Regions from separate parts of the Lysinibacillus sp. NPDC097868 genome, predicted to be linked through region 2. Evidence: riboswitches for the same ligand, from Rfam matches in the RefSeq annotation. Region 2 holds a riboswitch; each other region holds the start of a gene.

What was found. A riboswitch is a leader RNA that binds a small molecule or an ion and turns the genes downstream of it on or off. The one in region 2 is predicted to bind S-adenosylmethionine.
Region 1: linked by a shared signal. The riboswitch ahead of ACIQXJ_RS09875 (YezD family protein) and the one ahead of metK (methionine adenosyltransferase) in region 2 are both predicted to bind S-adenosylmethionine.
Region 3: linked by a shared signal. The riboswitch ahead of ACIQXJ_RS16450 (methionine ABC transporter ATP-binding protein) and the one ahead of metK (methionine adenosyltransferase) in region 2 are both predicted to bind S-adenosylmethionine.
Region 4: linked by a shared signal. The riboswitch ahead of ACIQXJ_RS19505 (cyclase family protein) and the one ahead of metK (methionine adenosyltransferase) in region 2 are both predicted to bind S-adenosylmethionine.

Annotation. Positions count from the first base shown of each region.
Region 1 is NZ_JBIWBS010000001.1:1,994,461-1,997,616, forward strand. It holds gene ACIQXJ_RS09860 (hypothetical protein) at 1-157, opposite strand, end outside; gene ACIQXJ_RS09865 (hypothetical protein) at 172-417, opposite strand; gene ACIQXJ_RS09870 (flavin reductase family protein) at 773-1,261, shown strand; gene ACIQXJ_RS09875 (YezD family protein) at 1,468-1,623, opposite strand; SAM riboswitch class I at 1,697-1,794, opposite strand; gene ACIQXJ_RS09880 (phosphopantothenoylcysteine decarboxylase domain-containing protein) at 2,009-2,683, opposite strand; gene ACIQXJ_RS09885 (LysR family transcriptional regulator) at 2,781-3,156, opposite strand, start outside.
Region 2 is NZ_JBIWBS010000001.1:2,908,714-2,911,869, reverse strand. It holds gene pckA (phosphoenolpyruvate carboxykinase (ATP)) at 1-1,316, opposite strand, end outside; SAM riboswitch class I at 1,519-1,637, shown strand; gene metK (methionine adenosyltransferase) at 1,893-3,089, shown strand.
Region 3 is NZ_JBIWBS010000002.1:335,615-338,770, reverse strand. It holds gene ACIQXJ_RS16455 (methionine ABC transporter permease) at 1-661, opposite strand, end outside; gene ACIQXJ_RS16450 (methionine ABC transporter ATP-binding protein) at 651-1,679, opposite strand; SAM riboswitch class I at 1,764-1,868, opposite strand; gene ACIQXJ_RS16445 (thioredoxin family protein) at 1,924-2,235, opposite strand; gene ACIQXJ_RS16440 (toprim domain-containing protein) at 2,249-2,590, opposite strand; gene gcvH (glycine cleavage system protein GcvH) at 2,852-3,156, opposite strand, start outside.
Region 4 is NZ_JBIWBS010000004.1:91,984-95,139, forward strand. It holds gene ACIQXJ_RS19500 (DedA family protein) at 466-1,062, shown strand; gene ACIQXJ_RS19505 (cyclase family protein) at 1,136-1,873, opposite strand; SAM riboswitch class I at 2,153-2,254, opposite strand; gene ACIQXJ_RS19510 (YuzC family spore coat inner layer protein) at 2,364-2,669, opposite strand; gene ACIQXJ_RS19515 (VOC family protein) at 2,944-3,156, shown strand, end outside.

The sequences.
Region 1 (3,156 bases), 910 kb from region 2:
CTATATATTTATTTTGAGTGTTATTGATAAAAGAAACAAATTCATCCCAATTATCGTTTATGCTTATCGTATATTTATCAGGATTGTTGACTGCATCTTCCAAATCGTCGATAATTCTTTTTACAACAAATTCATTAATTGTTACTACTTCCATCATATATTCACCTCACATTAGTTTTTTGGATATAGTTGTCTAATATGCCCATCTTTAATCCCTAATACGTATTTAACACCATCTACTTGTCCCTCTACTCTGAACATACCATTTGTTCCTTTTTTGGCTAATATCGTATTATTTTGTTTAGCTATATTTAAAGCAATACTTTTTACATCATCTACACTTAAATTTTGATTATAAAACGATTGATTTCCCCTTATTGACCCATCCCAATATTTCGGGTGATGTCGAGTTAACATATGTGATTTGAAAATGCTTAACTCATTCAATAGGCGAAGAATCAATAAATCAAGCATTTTTTATTAAGTAAATACAATTCAAATTTTCAGAAAATTATAATTATAAATTATTGCGGAATTTCTATCATATGTCATTAATATAGTCAATAAATAAAATAAGTATCTCTTTAAAAACCTATATCAAATACCCATATTTAAGATCTCTTTCTCTTTTTAGAAATTTTTATATTATAACAACTGAATAATATACGCTTTACAGTTGCTGGATTATTTTGTAGGCTTTCCTTTATAGCAACAGAAAAATGAGTAAGAACAAACAACCTGTTTTCTCCATAAAATAATAAGAGGTGATTGTATGACGGACAAAGTAACTGCTTTTAAACAGGCTTTAGGTAATTATCCAACAGGTGTCACAGTTGTCACAGCTTACAATGATGTGAATGAACCGATTGGCTTAACGGTCAATTCCTTTGCATCTGTTTCCATAGATCCACTCCTTATCCTATGGTCATTGGACAAAAAATCGCAGCTGCATCCACTTTTTAGTAATACGAACAAATTTGCGGTAAATATTTTAGCGAACGATCAAACACATTTATGTACGGTATTTTCAAGCAAAATCCCTGACCGATTTGCGCAAGTAAAATGGTCTAATTCTTTACATGGTTTGCCAATATTACATGATACTTTAGCTACGCTGCAATGCGAAACATTTAAAAAAATTGATGCAGGAGACCATACGATTTTCATTGGTCATATTTTAGAAATTGATAATGCGCAGAAGGAGCCATTGCTTTATCATCGTAGGCATATTGGTCAAATCCCAACGAGCTTTTACGAATAAAATAAAAAGTAGGCATTTCAAATTTTATTTTGAGATGCCTACTTTTCTTGTTTGTAAGTTAAAAATATTTAGAACAAACTGCCCTTGCGTTCAATATTGGAACATGAACCAAGTTCATTGATGTTGCACATTAACTCAGGACACTATGTGGCGACAATAAGCTTAAAATTTGGTCCCGAGTTAATTTCTCTGCTTCTTTTAAAACTTTACTTTTTTTGAGGAAATCTTTGTTTTTCCAGTCGATTAATTTGGACAATAACTCCATCTTGAATGGTAATTTGCACTTCACCAAATTCTAAATTTTGAATAGCCTTCGCAATAACTTCTAATTTCTTATCATCAATCTTAGACAGTTGAGACATACGATACACCCCTTCTTTTTTTCATACTTTTGTGTATAAAAGAGATCCACGCATCAAGACGATTTGATGCCTCCCCTTATCTCTCAGATAACTTTGCTGGAGTTGGCACCGATTAACTCAGTTGCCGAGACTTCATTATGCCTCATTCCTCCAGACCTCTCGCGATAAGAGTTTACGTTTCTTGGAAATAATTCTATAATTCAGAAAACCTATTGTCAATATAAATATTATAAAACCTAGTTGAATACTATACAATAGCGAAAAAAGGTACATTTTTATTGCTCGAAAATTTCTCGAAATCCAACTTATGATCTTGAAAGCATTAGTATGAATGTTCAAAACATAAAAAAGCTGTGCAGAATTATATATTCTACACAGCTGCTCTTTATTCGTTTTGTAAGTATTCCATTAACACTTTTGCAGTTTCTTGTTTACCAATGACTCTGATAGGTTGTCCTTGTGCGGGTACAATCCAATGTGGCTCTTGTCCGCCATATAAAGATTGTGAACTATTGGCAACCATCAACTGTGCATCTGCTGTTTTCATACGAAGACGTGCACGGGACAGTAAAAACTCCTCATCGTCCGTTGCCTCTAGCTTAAATCCTACTAAAGTGACATTTGGCTGCCAACCCTTTATTTGCCCTAACACTTTTGGTGCTTTTTTAAAGTGAATAACAGGGGGCTCGTCAGACGGCATCTTCCCTGCACCTTCCATTAAATTCCCGGATTGATCGTATACTTTATCAATGACCCAATCAGAGCCTGCAGCTGCCATAATAACGATGTCTACTTGTTCATTTTGTACAGCATGACGAACCTTGTCACTTAAATCTTCAATACCTTCAAAGCGTACTGTACGCATTTTATCTTGATTAATCGGCAGTTGCGCAAAATAGCCATGCATATAGATGACGTCTGCACCTGCGTCTAGAGCTGCTTCAGCCAAATAACAGCCCATTGACCCCTTCGATAAATTCGTATGCCCTCGCACACGATCCCATTTTTCAAGTGTTCCCCCACTTGTAATGAGTACGGTTTTTCCTTGTAATGTCCCCACTCACACTCACCTTTTCTTTTCAAACTATCATTTTTGAAAAATAACAAATTAATAAGCAATCTACATGTTCTATTTTAACGTAAAAAGCTTAAATAACCTATTTCTTATTTTGTTCTTTTAGCCACACACTTAAAATTTCCGCAAACTTTTTAGTTACCGGTGAGGCTTGATGTTTCATCGCTAGCCCTATCGTACGATAACCACCTTGCTTTAGTGGGATAGCCCTTAATGAGGACGGTAATCGGTTAATCACTAATCGAGGTAAAATAGTAATGCCTAAATGGTGTGAAATCATCGAAATAATCCCAACCTCCTCCGATAGCTCAAATCGAATATTCGGTTTAACATGGTACTGCTCTAAAATTACTTTTACATCATTAGTTCCTCGATACGATGTCATTATAAAAGGCATGTCTTCTAGTTCAGTAATATCAATTTCTGAACGATTATAGAGAGAGCTTTGATCAGAAACT
Region 2 (3,156 bases):
ATACGGCTACCTGTACCGTATTCGCCACCAGTCCAGCCAGTGTTTACTAAGAATACTTGTGCGCCATGCTCATCGATTTTTTGACCTAACATTTCAGCATAAACAGTTGCTGGAAGTGGAAGGAAAGGAGAACCGAAGCATGTAGAGAATACTGGCTCTGGCTCTGTTACACCACGTTCAGTACCTGCAAGTTTAGATGTGAAACCACTTAGGAAGTGATACATTGCTTGTTCTTTTGTTAATTTACTGATTGGAGGTAATACACCAAATGCATCAGCAGTTAAGAAAACGATTGTTTTTGGATGACCTGCAACAGATGGATCAACAATATTTTCAATATATTGGATAGGGTAAGCAACACGTGTATTTTCTGTTAATGAAACATCATCGTAATCACAAACACGAGTTTCAGGATCTACAGCTACGTTTTCTAGTACAGAACCGAAGCGGATTGCGTTATAGATTTCAGGTTCTTTTTCAGCAGAAAGGTTAATTGTTTTTGCATAGCAACCACCTTCAATATTGAATACGCCGTTGTCAGACCAGCCGTGCTCATCGTCACCGATTAATTTGCGGTCAGGGTCAGCTGATAAAGTTGTTTTACCAGTACCAGATAAACCGAAGAATAATGCCACATCGCCAGCTTCACCTACGTTTGCTGAACAGTGCATTGATAAGATGCCTTGTTGTGGTAATAGGTAGTTCATAATACCGAAAATAGATTTTTTCATTTCACCAGCATATTCAGTACCACCGATTAGGATGATTTTCTTTTCAAGTGATACAATAATGAATGTTTCAGAAGATGTACCATCGATAGCTGGATCTGCTTTAAAGTTAGGAGCTGAGATAACTGTGAAGTCAGCAACATGAGAAGCTAATTCTTCTTGTGTTGGACGGATAAATAATTGATGGGCGAAAAGATTATGCCAAGCATATTCATTGATTACTTGGATGCTTAATTGTGAATCTTTGTCAGCACCAGCAAAACCGTTGAATACGAATAATTCGTCACGTTCTTTTAAGTATTTAACTACTTTTACATATAAGTTATCGAACACTTCCGAAGAAATTGGTTGGTTTACTTTACCCCAGTCAATTTTATCTTTTGTGCTTTCTTCTTCTACCGTATATTTATCTTTAGGTGAACGACCAGTGTATTTGCCAGTTTCTGCACGAACTGCGCCATCTACTGTTAACATAGCCTCACCACGAGATGTAGCTTTTTCCGCTAATTGTGGTACTGAAAGTTGAACGTTAATGTTCCCGCCGTTTAATAATTCCTTCAGTTCGTTTGCAATTTCTACTGAATTCATCGATTAAATACCATCCTTTTTTATAGTATTCCCTTGAGTTTGAGGGAGTTTTTCTTAATTTCAAAAATAGTATAACACAATTGCTTTAATAATCTATACTAATTCAAAAATTATTTTCGTGTTTTAAATAACTTTCAATAAAAAGTCATAAAATAATTGACAACGTTCGACCTTTTACGTAAGATGAGGAATTGAACGGATACTCTTATCCCGAGCTGGTGGAGGGTCAGGCCCTGTGAAACCCGGCAACCTGCATGAACTATTTCACGACATGCGCTGGTGCCAACCTGATGCAAGGGAAAAACCCTTGAACGATAAGAGTGAAAGGTTACGAAGTCATTATTCCTTTCCTCATGTAAAATACGTGAGAAAAGGATTTTTTTTATTTTCATAATGAATGTAAAGGTAAGTATATACAATTCTTTCCTTATTATAATGACGGATCTTTCGAAATCCTCATGTTAAAAGCAACAACGGCTTGAAAGTTCTATCCTTCAGGAGCGAACTTGACATGGGTAATGAGTACCGTATTAATTTCGCAAATGCTATTTGTAAGAGTAATAGGAGGAAAATCAAATGACAAACCGTCGATTGTTTACATCAGAGAGTGTAACAGAAGGACATCCAGACAAAATTTGTGATCAAATTTCGGATGCCATTTTAGATGCTATTTTAAAAGAAGATCCAAATGCACGTGTAGCGTGTGAAACAACTGTAACAACAGGGCTAGTATTAGTAGCAGGAGAAATCACTACTTCTACTTATGTAGATATTAAAGGTATTGTGCGTGATACAGTAGCAGAAATCGGCTATACACGTGGCAAATATGGCTTTGATGCTGAAAACTTAGCAGTACTAGTAGCAATTGGTGAACAATCACCAGATATTGCCCAAGGTGTAGACCAAGCATTAGAAGCGCGTGAAGGTTCTATGACTGATGCAGATATTGAAGCTATTGGTGCAGGTGACCAAGGATTAATGTTCGGTTACGCTTGTAACGAAACACCCGAGTTAATGCCTTTACCAATTAGTTTAGCGCATAAATTAGCTCGTCGTTTAACAGAAGTACGTAAATCAGGGGAGCTAGCATATTTACGTCCGGACGGTAAAACACAGGTGACAATTGAGTATGATGAACACAACATCCCAGTTCGTGTCGATACTATTGTTATTTCAACACAGCATGACGAAGAAGCGTCACTTGAGCAAATTCAATCAGACTTAAAAGAGTTAGTAATAGCACCAGTAGTACCTAGTGAGTTATTAGATGCTCAAACGAAATATTTCATCAACCCAACAGGTCGTTTTGTTATTGGTGGACCTAAAGGAGATGCTGGACTTACTGGACGTAAAATCATCGTTGATACATACGGTGGCTATGCACGTCATGGGGGTGGCGCATTCTCTGGTAAGGATGCTACAAAAGTAGACCGTTCTGCTGCATATGCTGCTCGTTATGTGGCAAAAAATATTGTTGCTGCTGGTTTAGCAGAACGTGCTGAAGTCCAACTTGCTTATGCCATTGGTGTAGCACAACCAGTATCAATCGCAGTAGATACATTTGGTACAGGAAAAGTAAGCGAAAGCGAAATCGTAAAATGGGTTCGCGAACTATTTGATTTACGTCCAGCAGGCATCATTAAAATGCTAGATTTACGTCGCCCAATTTACAAACAAACGGCTGCTTATGGTCACTTTGGTCGTACAGATTTAAATGTGCCTTGGGAAAATACGGACAAGGCAGATGCATTAAGAGAAAAAGCTAGTCTTTAAGCTAGTTTGTAAAGAGCATTCGTATATGTGGTAAACATAAGCAAATGTTTTATTGAAGGGGCTACTT
Region 3 (3,156 bases), on a different contig from region 2:
TGTCTGTTTTCGTTGTAATCATATCGCCAATCCATTGGATGATAAATACGACTACTAAGATCAAAATAGTTGCCATTAATGTCACATCTTGGCGATTACGTTGGAAGCCATCTAAAAAGGCTAAGTTTCCTAGGCCGCCAGCACCAATAATTCCAGCCATTGCCGTATACCCAACGAGTGCTACAGCCGTTACGGTAATTCCAGAAATAAGTGCTGGTAATGATTCTGGAATTAGTACTTTCCAAATAATCGTAGACGTTTTAGCACCCATTGAGCGGGCTGCTTCAATAACGCCTTTATCAATTTCACGTAATGCTATTAATACCATTCGTGCATAGAATGGTGCAGCACCGATAATAAGTGCTGGTAAGGCTGCATTTGCTCCTCGGATTGTCCCAAGTAAAAACTTTGTAAATGGGATTAGTAAAATAATTAACACGATAAATGGTATCGAACGAAATATATTAACGACCGATCCTGTTAAAAAGTTAACGATTTTATTAGCCCATAATTGGTGTGGACTCGTTAAAAAGAGGATAATGCCAATGGCTAAACCAAGTATAAATGTTACGACTGTTGAAAGAGTGGTCATATAAAGTGTTTCATATGTGGCTGTCCACATTTTTTCCCAGTCGACATTCGGAAAGAGACTAGTTAGCATTTGCAATCACCTCCGTTTGTACTTCAACTGTATTTAAATAACTTAAAGCAGCTGCTACGTTTGTCTCTGTGCCATCAATTTGTACAATAAGTGTACCGTATGCACCATTTTTAGTTTGTGAGATATTGCCATGGACAATACTTATTTCCACATCAAACTGTTTTACTAAATGCGATATAACAGGCTGCTCTGTTTTTTCACCAACAAAGACAAGCTTAACAAGGTGTCCCGTTGGATAATTTACTCTAAGCTGTGCAACTGTCTCCTGGGTTTCCTTCGTATCGGTAATTTGAGAAACGAATTTTTTAGTAATGGCCGCTTGTGGTGCTTGGAACACTTGTAATACTTCACCACGCTCTACAATTTCTCCAGCCTCCATTACCGCTACCCGATGACAGATTTTGCGGATTACATGCATTTCATGGGTAATTAATACAATTGTTAAGCCTAATCGTTCGTTAATGTCGACAAGCAGATCAAGAATTGCATCTGTTGTTTCTGGATCGAGTGCCGATGTAGCTTCATCACATAACAACACTTCAGGATTATTGGCAAGTGCTCGTGCTATGCCAACACGTTGCTTTTGACCACCTGATAGCTGTGATGGATACGCCTTGTCACGTCCTTCTAATCCAACAAGTTTTATAAGTTCTTTCACACGTGCGTCTCGCTCACTCTTAGCTATACCTGCAATTTCAAGTGGAAAAGCGATATTTTCAGCAACTGTTCTTGACCAAAGTAAGTTAAAATGTTGGAAAATCATACTTACCTTTTGTCTAGCATCACGCAACTTTTGGCCCTTAATAGATGAAAATTCTTGATTGTTCACCTTCACCGTACCTGTTGTCGGCTTTTCTAAACCGTTTAATAAACGAATCATCGTACTTTTACCAGCGCCACTATAGCCGATAATGCCAAAAATCTCACCTTTGTTAATCGTAAGATTGACATCTTTAACAGCAGTTAATTCGCCATTTGCGGTTTTGTATTTCTTCGTAATATTTTGAAGCTGTATCATAGCGAATACTCCTTTTCTCATATAGAAAACCCCTTCACTCACAGACAAGTAGAAGGGGTCACGTACTTTATACGCTAAACCGTTCTCTCATCTTTCAAAGAAAAATCTTTGAGTGATTTGGCACCTTTTCACATATGTGATGGTTGCCGGGCTTCATAGGGCACTTCCCTCCGCCGCTCTTTATAAGAGTTCGATATATTTAATAGTTTTTAATATAGTTGTTACTTTACCATGCTAGCAAAGTTCAGTCAATTGGTTTTTTTAACAATTCGTATAAAAACGGTACGGATTGAAATGCATAAACCTTCTCTATAACTTTTCCTCCATCGCTAACGAGTAAACAAGGTACACTTTCGATTTGAAAATCATAAGCTATTTGCTCTAAAAAATTTATATTTGCCTTACCTAATTTTAACTGTGGCAGTAACTGTTCTATGATATCCATCATTTTAGATGCAACTGCACATGTTCCACACATCGGTGTATATAAATAAAAGGCCGTTTTTTCACCAGATTTTACAGCCGTTTCCCACTGCTCTTTTGACCATTCTTCCATTTTTCACGCAACCTTACAAAATATATTCATTATGGATGGAAAAATGCGCGCGTAATAAAATCATCGCAAGCACTTTCCTCGGTGTAGTTTCTACTTCTTTATAAGTAGGCATTGTCCGCAAATGCTCCGCCTCAGGATAATGTCTGTCCATTAATGCTCGTAGTTTATCTCCTGATGCATCTGCATCAAAAAATGTATATAGCTCACAGCCCTCATATGGGTCGAGTAATTCTTCTAATTGATGCACACCAATTGTACCATTTGTACAAAGTATTGTAACATCTTCACTCAAAATAGGTTCTATTTGAAGCTTATCCGAACGGCCTTCCACGATTAAACATTTCCCTTCGAACATCACGCCACCCCCATTTAGACAGTTATCTACTACAATAATTCATCGCAATTTCCTGATTGATTTAACACGATGCATAGATCTACTTGTTAACAATCATTTCCACATGTCTCTTCGCAATTTGGACAACATTTTGGTGAGTCACTATACTATCGTTTACTTGCAGAGTTTAGCTTTGTACACATCAAATTAACAACTAATAACTCGTGTTATATAATAAAAAACGCCGGTGTGTATGCCGACGTTTTTCTATTATAGGCTTGTTTATTCTGCAATCATTTCTTCGTATTGTTCTGCAGTCATAAGGCTTTCAATCTCTGAAGCATCAGCAGGTTCTACAACGATCATCCATGCTTTTTCGTATGGTGATTCGTTTACGAATTCAGGGCTATCTTCTAAATCTGCATTTACTTCAACTACAGTACCTGAAATTGGTGCGTATAATTCAGAAACAGTTTTTACTGATTCTACGCTTCCAAATGGATCATCTGTTTTAATTTCGTCGCCAACTTGTGGAAGCTCAACGAAAACGATATCTCCTAATTCAGATTGTGCGAAATGTGAAATAC
Region 4 (3,156 bases), on a different contig from region 2:
AAAGATTATTAGTCTACATTAGCTAGCTATAGATGGCTTTTTGCCATAGTATGTGCACAGTATTGATTATATTTTGTTGGATAGACAGGAATGTTATTAGATTGTATGAATAAATTATAGATAATGATTGTGGTAGATGTTCTAGTTGCCATTGTCGTAAGTATTGTTTTTTTAGTCAGCACATCAGTCACTAATGAAATAAGGCGTTTTGACTTGAGCTACAGTAAGGGATATGGAATCATCATAAATAGAAATTAGCGCTGAAAGAGATACGTAGATACGGTAGAGAGGGTTTTTTGTGAAAACTGAATTTAACAAAAATAAAGTTGTGATGATTGTACAATATTGATATACATGCAATAATGATTAAACCTATGCAAAAGTGATTGTTGGAAATAATTGACTTTAAGAGGCTTATGTTAAGCTAAGGTAATGGGAAAATTAAGGCTTTAGGTGGGGTAAAAAATGGTGCATCACGTGCAATCTCTTATTGAACATTACGGGTATTTTGGGATTATTCTTATACTAGTTGGAGGGATTGTCGGGCTGCCACTTCCTGACGAAATTTTTTTAACCTATGTAGGGTATAATGTTTATCGAGAAAATTTAGAGCATATTCCTGCATTAATAAGTGCTGCGGTGGGAGCTGCAGGAGGCATCACTCTCAGCTACTTTGTTGGTCGTCGATTCGGTTTGCCGTTATTACAAAAATATGGGCCGAAAATTCATATAACTGCAAAAAAAATTGAGTTTACGAAAAAATTGTTTGAAAAGATAGGGCCTGTACTATTATTAATTGGATACTTTATACCTGGCGTTCGTCATCTTACAGCATATATTGCAGCAATTAATAATTATCCTTATAAAAAGTTTGCTGTTTATGCGTATGCAGGTGCAATCGTATGGACTTTCACATTTATTACTTTAGGGAAAGTGCTAGGAAATAAGTGGCGTTTTGTTGGTATGTATTTATCTCAATACAGCCTATTCGCAATATTGTTATTTATAATACTAATGCTGATTGTGTACTATTTATTTAAAAAAAGAAATACTATTAAATGAATACAGCCTGTTAAAAGTAGGTCTGCTACAAATGTTTATAATGGCATTTGAGGCAGACCATTTTTGTATAGAATTAAGGCAAAATCGCAAATGAACGTACAGGGAATCCAGATGCTTTTTCAGGCTTTGGCACAATATTGAAAATGACTGCTCCTTTTGCTGGTAGCTTATCTAAATTCGTCATTAGTTCAATTTGATATGTATCCTGATCTAGTACAAAGTATTCGCCATCCAGCGTACCGTTTTTACGGAAATCTGCCGCTGAATCTGTATCGAACGTTTCGTGACCAATTGCATTGATATTTCGTTCTGTAAATAAAAACTGCAACGCTTCTAATCCCCAACCTGGAATATGGTTATGACCGTCTTTATCTTTATTATTAAACAAATCCTTATCTGGCCAACGTTTACTCCAATCAGTTCGCAGTGCAACAAATGTACCTGCTTCAATTTCTCCATATTCTGCTTCGAAATCTAAAATATCTTGTACACGTAACGTGAAGTCATTGTCCAATTCAGCTTCCTTAGACTTATCAATAACAATTAGCGGTAGGACAAGTTCTTTTAATTCTAATTCGTCTAAGTAGCGTGTATCTGAAACAAAGTGGATAGGTGGATCGATATGTGTTCCATATTGCCCGGGAAACGTAAATTGTTGAGCAAGGAAGCCGTCATTATGCGAAAATAGCGTTTCAAATTTGGCATCTTCAAACATAAAGAAATGAGGCGAGTTAGGTCCGAATGTGTGTGTTAAGTCGACCCATTGCTTAGATTTTAATAGCTGCAATGCTTGTAAAAGTTCATTTGTCATTTTTATTCCCTGCTTTCTTTATGATAAGTGGTGAATCAATTTCATCATTAAATACGAACATTGAAGAAAAAAATATGATTATTCCCATCATTACGCTAAAGGCGGATGCTTTTTGCAGGCAGGCACCGAGCCGCATGGGTCGCCGCCTTCCGCTTCCGCTCCATTCAAATGTTCGTGATTTCTCTTATAAAAACTATTATGAAATTAACTCTTGTTTAAAATAAAATAAAAAAAGAGCCCTACTTGTAGAAGAGGACCCTCGTGTAACTGAAGTCAGTCTCCTCATCTTTTTGCGAAGTTCGCAAATTGGAATTAGCACCATGCCTAAGACTGGTTGCTGAGACTTCATAGGGCCAATCCCTCCATCTCTCTTGATAAGAAAAATATATGAATTTTCAGAAATAGTAATACCAAATACTTTAGCATAATTATAAATAGTTTACAAGTTCTATAGGATTGCACGGTTATAAAAAATAAGAAGCCTTCTTTATCACCAATATAAAATTACCGCTATACTACAGCACCCACCTTCTGATAATACAATTCGAATATTATCTGGCGTATATTTCGCTTCAAACTTCGCCGTAACGCCCGCTGAAGAAATGAGTTTTTGCACTTCATCTTGCTTGGAAAGCTGTGCGGCATTCTTAAGATCATGTGCAAATTGATCAGACCCTTCAATTTTCTCTGTCAGTAATTGGGCCTGCTGCATAATTGGCTGAATTTGTTTGGCAGATGTCTTCAACTTCAATGTATTAATAGGCGGGTACGGATTAGGGTTTGGAGATGTGGGCATCGCAAGTTGTCCCGGCAAATGATGCGGTAAAGGCGAATTAGAAATGCCCCAATTTGGATAATGATTTACATAAACATAATACGGATAAGGATTGTAATACAGCAGAATTCCTCCAATCCATAGCTAATATCTTAGTGTATCTTATGTAGCAGCATTATGTTTTGTGTTGAGGGTCATCTTTTATATGGAGCGTGTACCATGGTCGTGGAGATAAAGGGAAATTAACTAAAATAGTAGAATAAGTAATAGATAATGTAGAAAAGGGGCAGATGGGATGAATCGTTTAAATTTAATTACATTGGGTGTAAAAAATATGGTAGAATCGTTGGCATTTTATCGTGATGGCCTTGGGTTTGAAGTAGTCGTCTATGGGGATGAAACAAATCCAGATGTTATTTTTTTCAATAATGCAGGAACAAAAATATCTTTATTCCCAATTGAGCGCTTAGTAAAGGATATTGATGAAGCGAATCCACCCGCTGTAGGC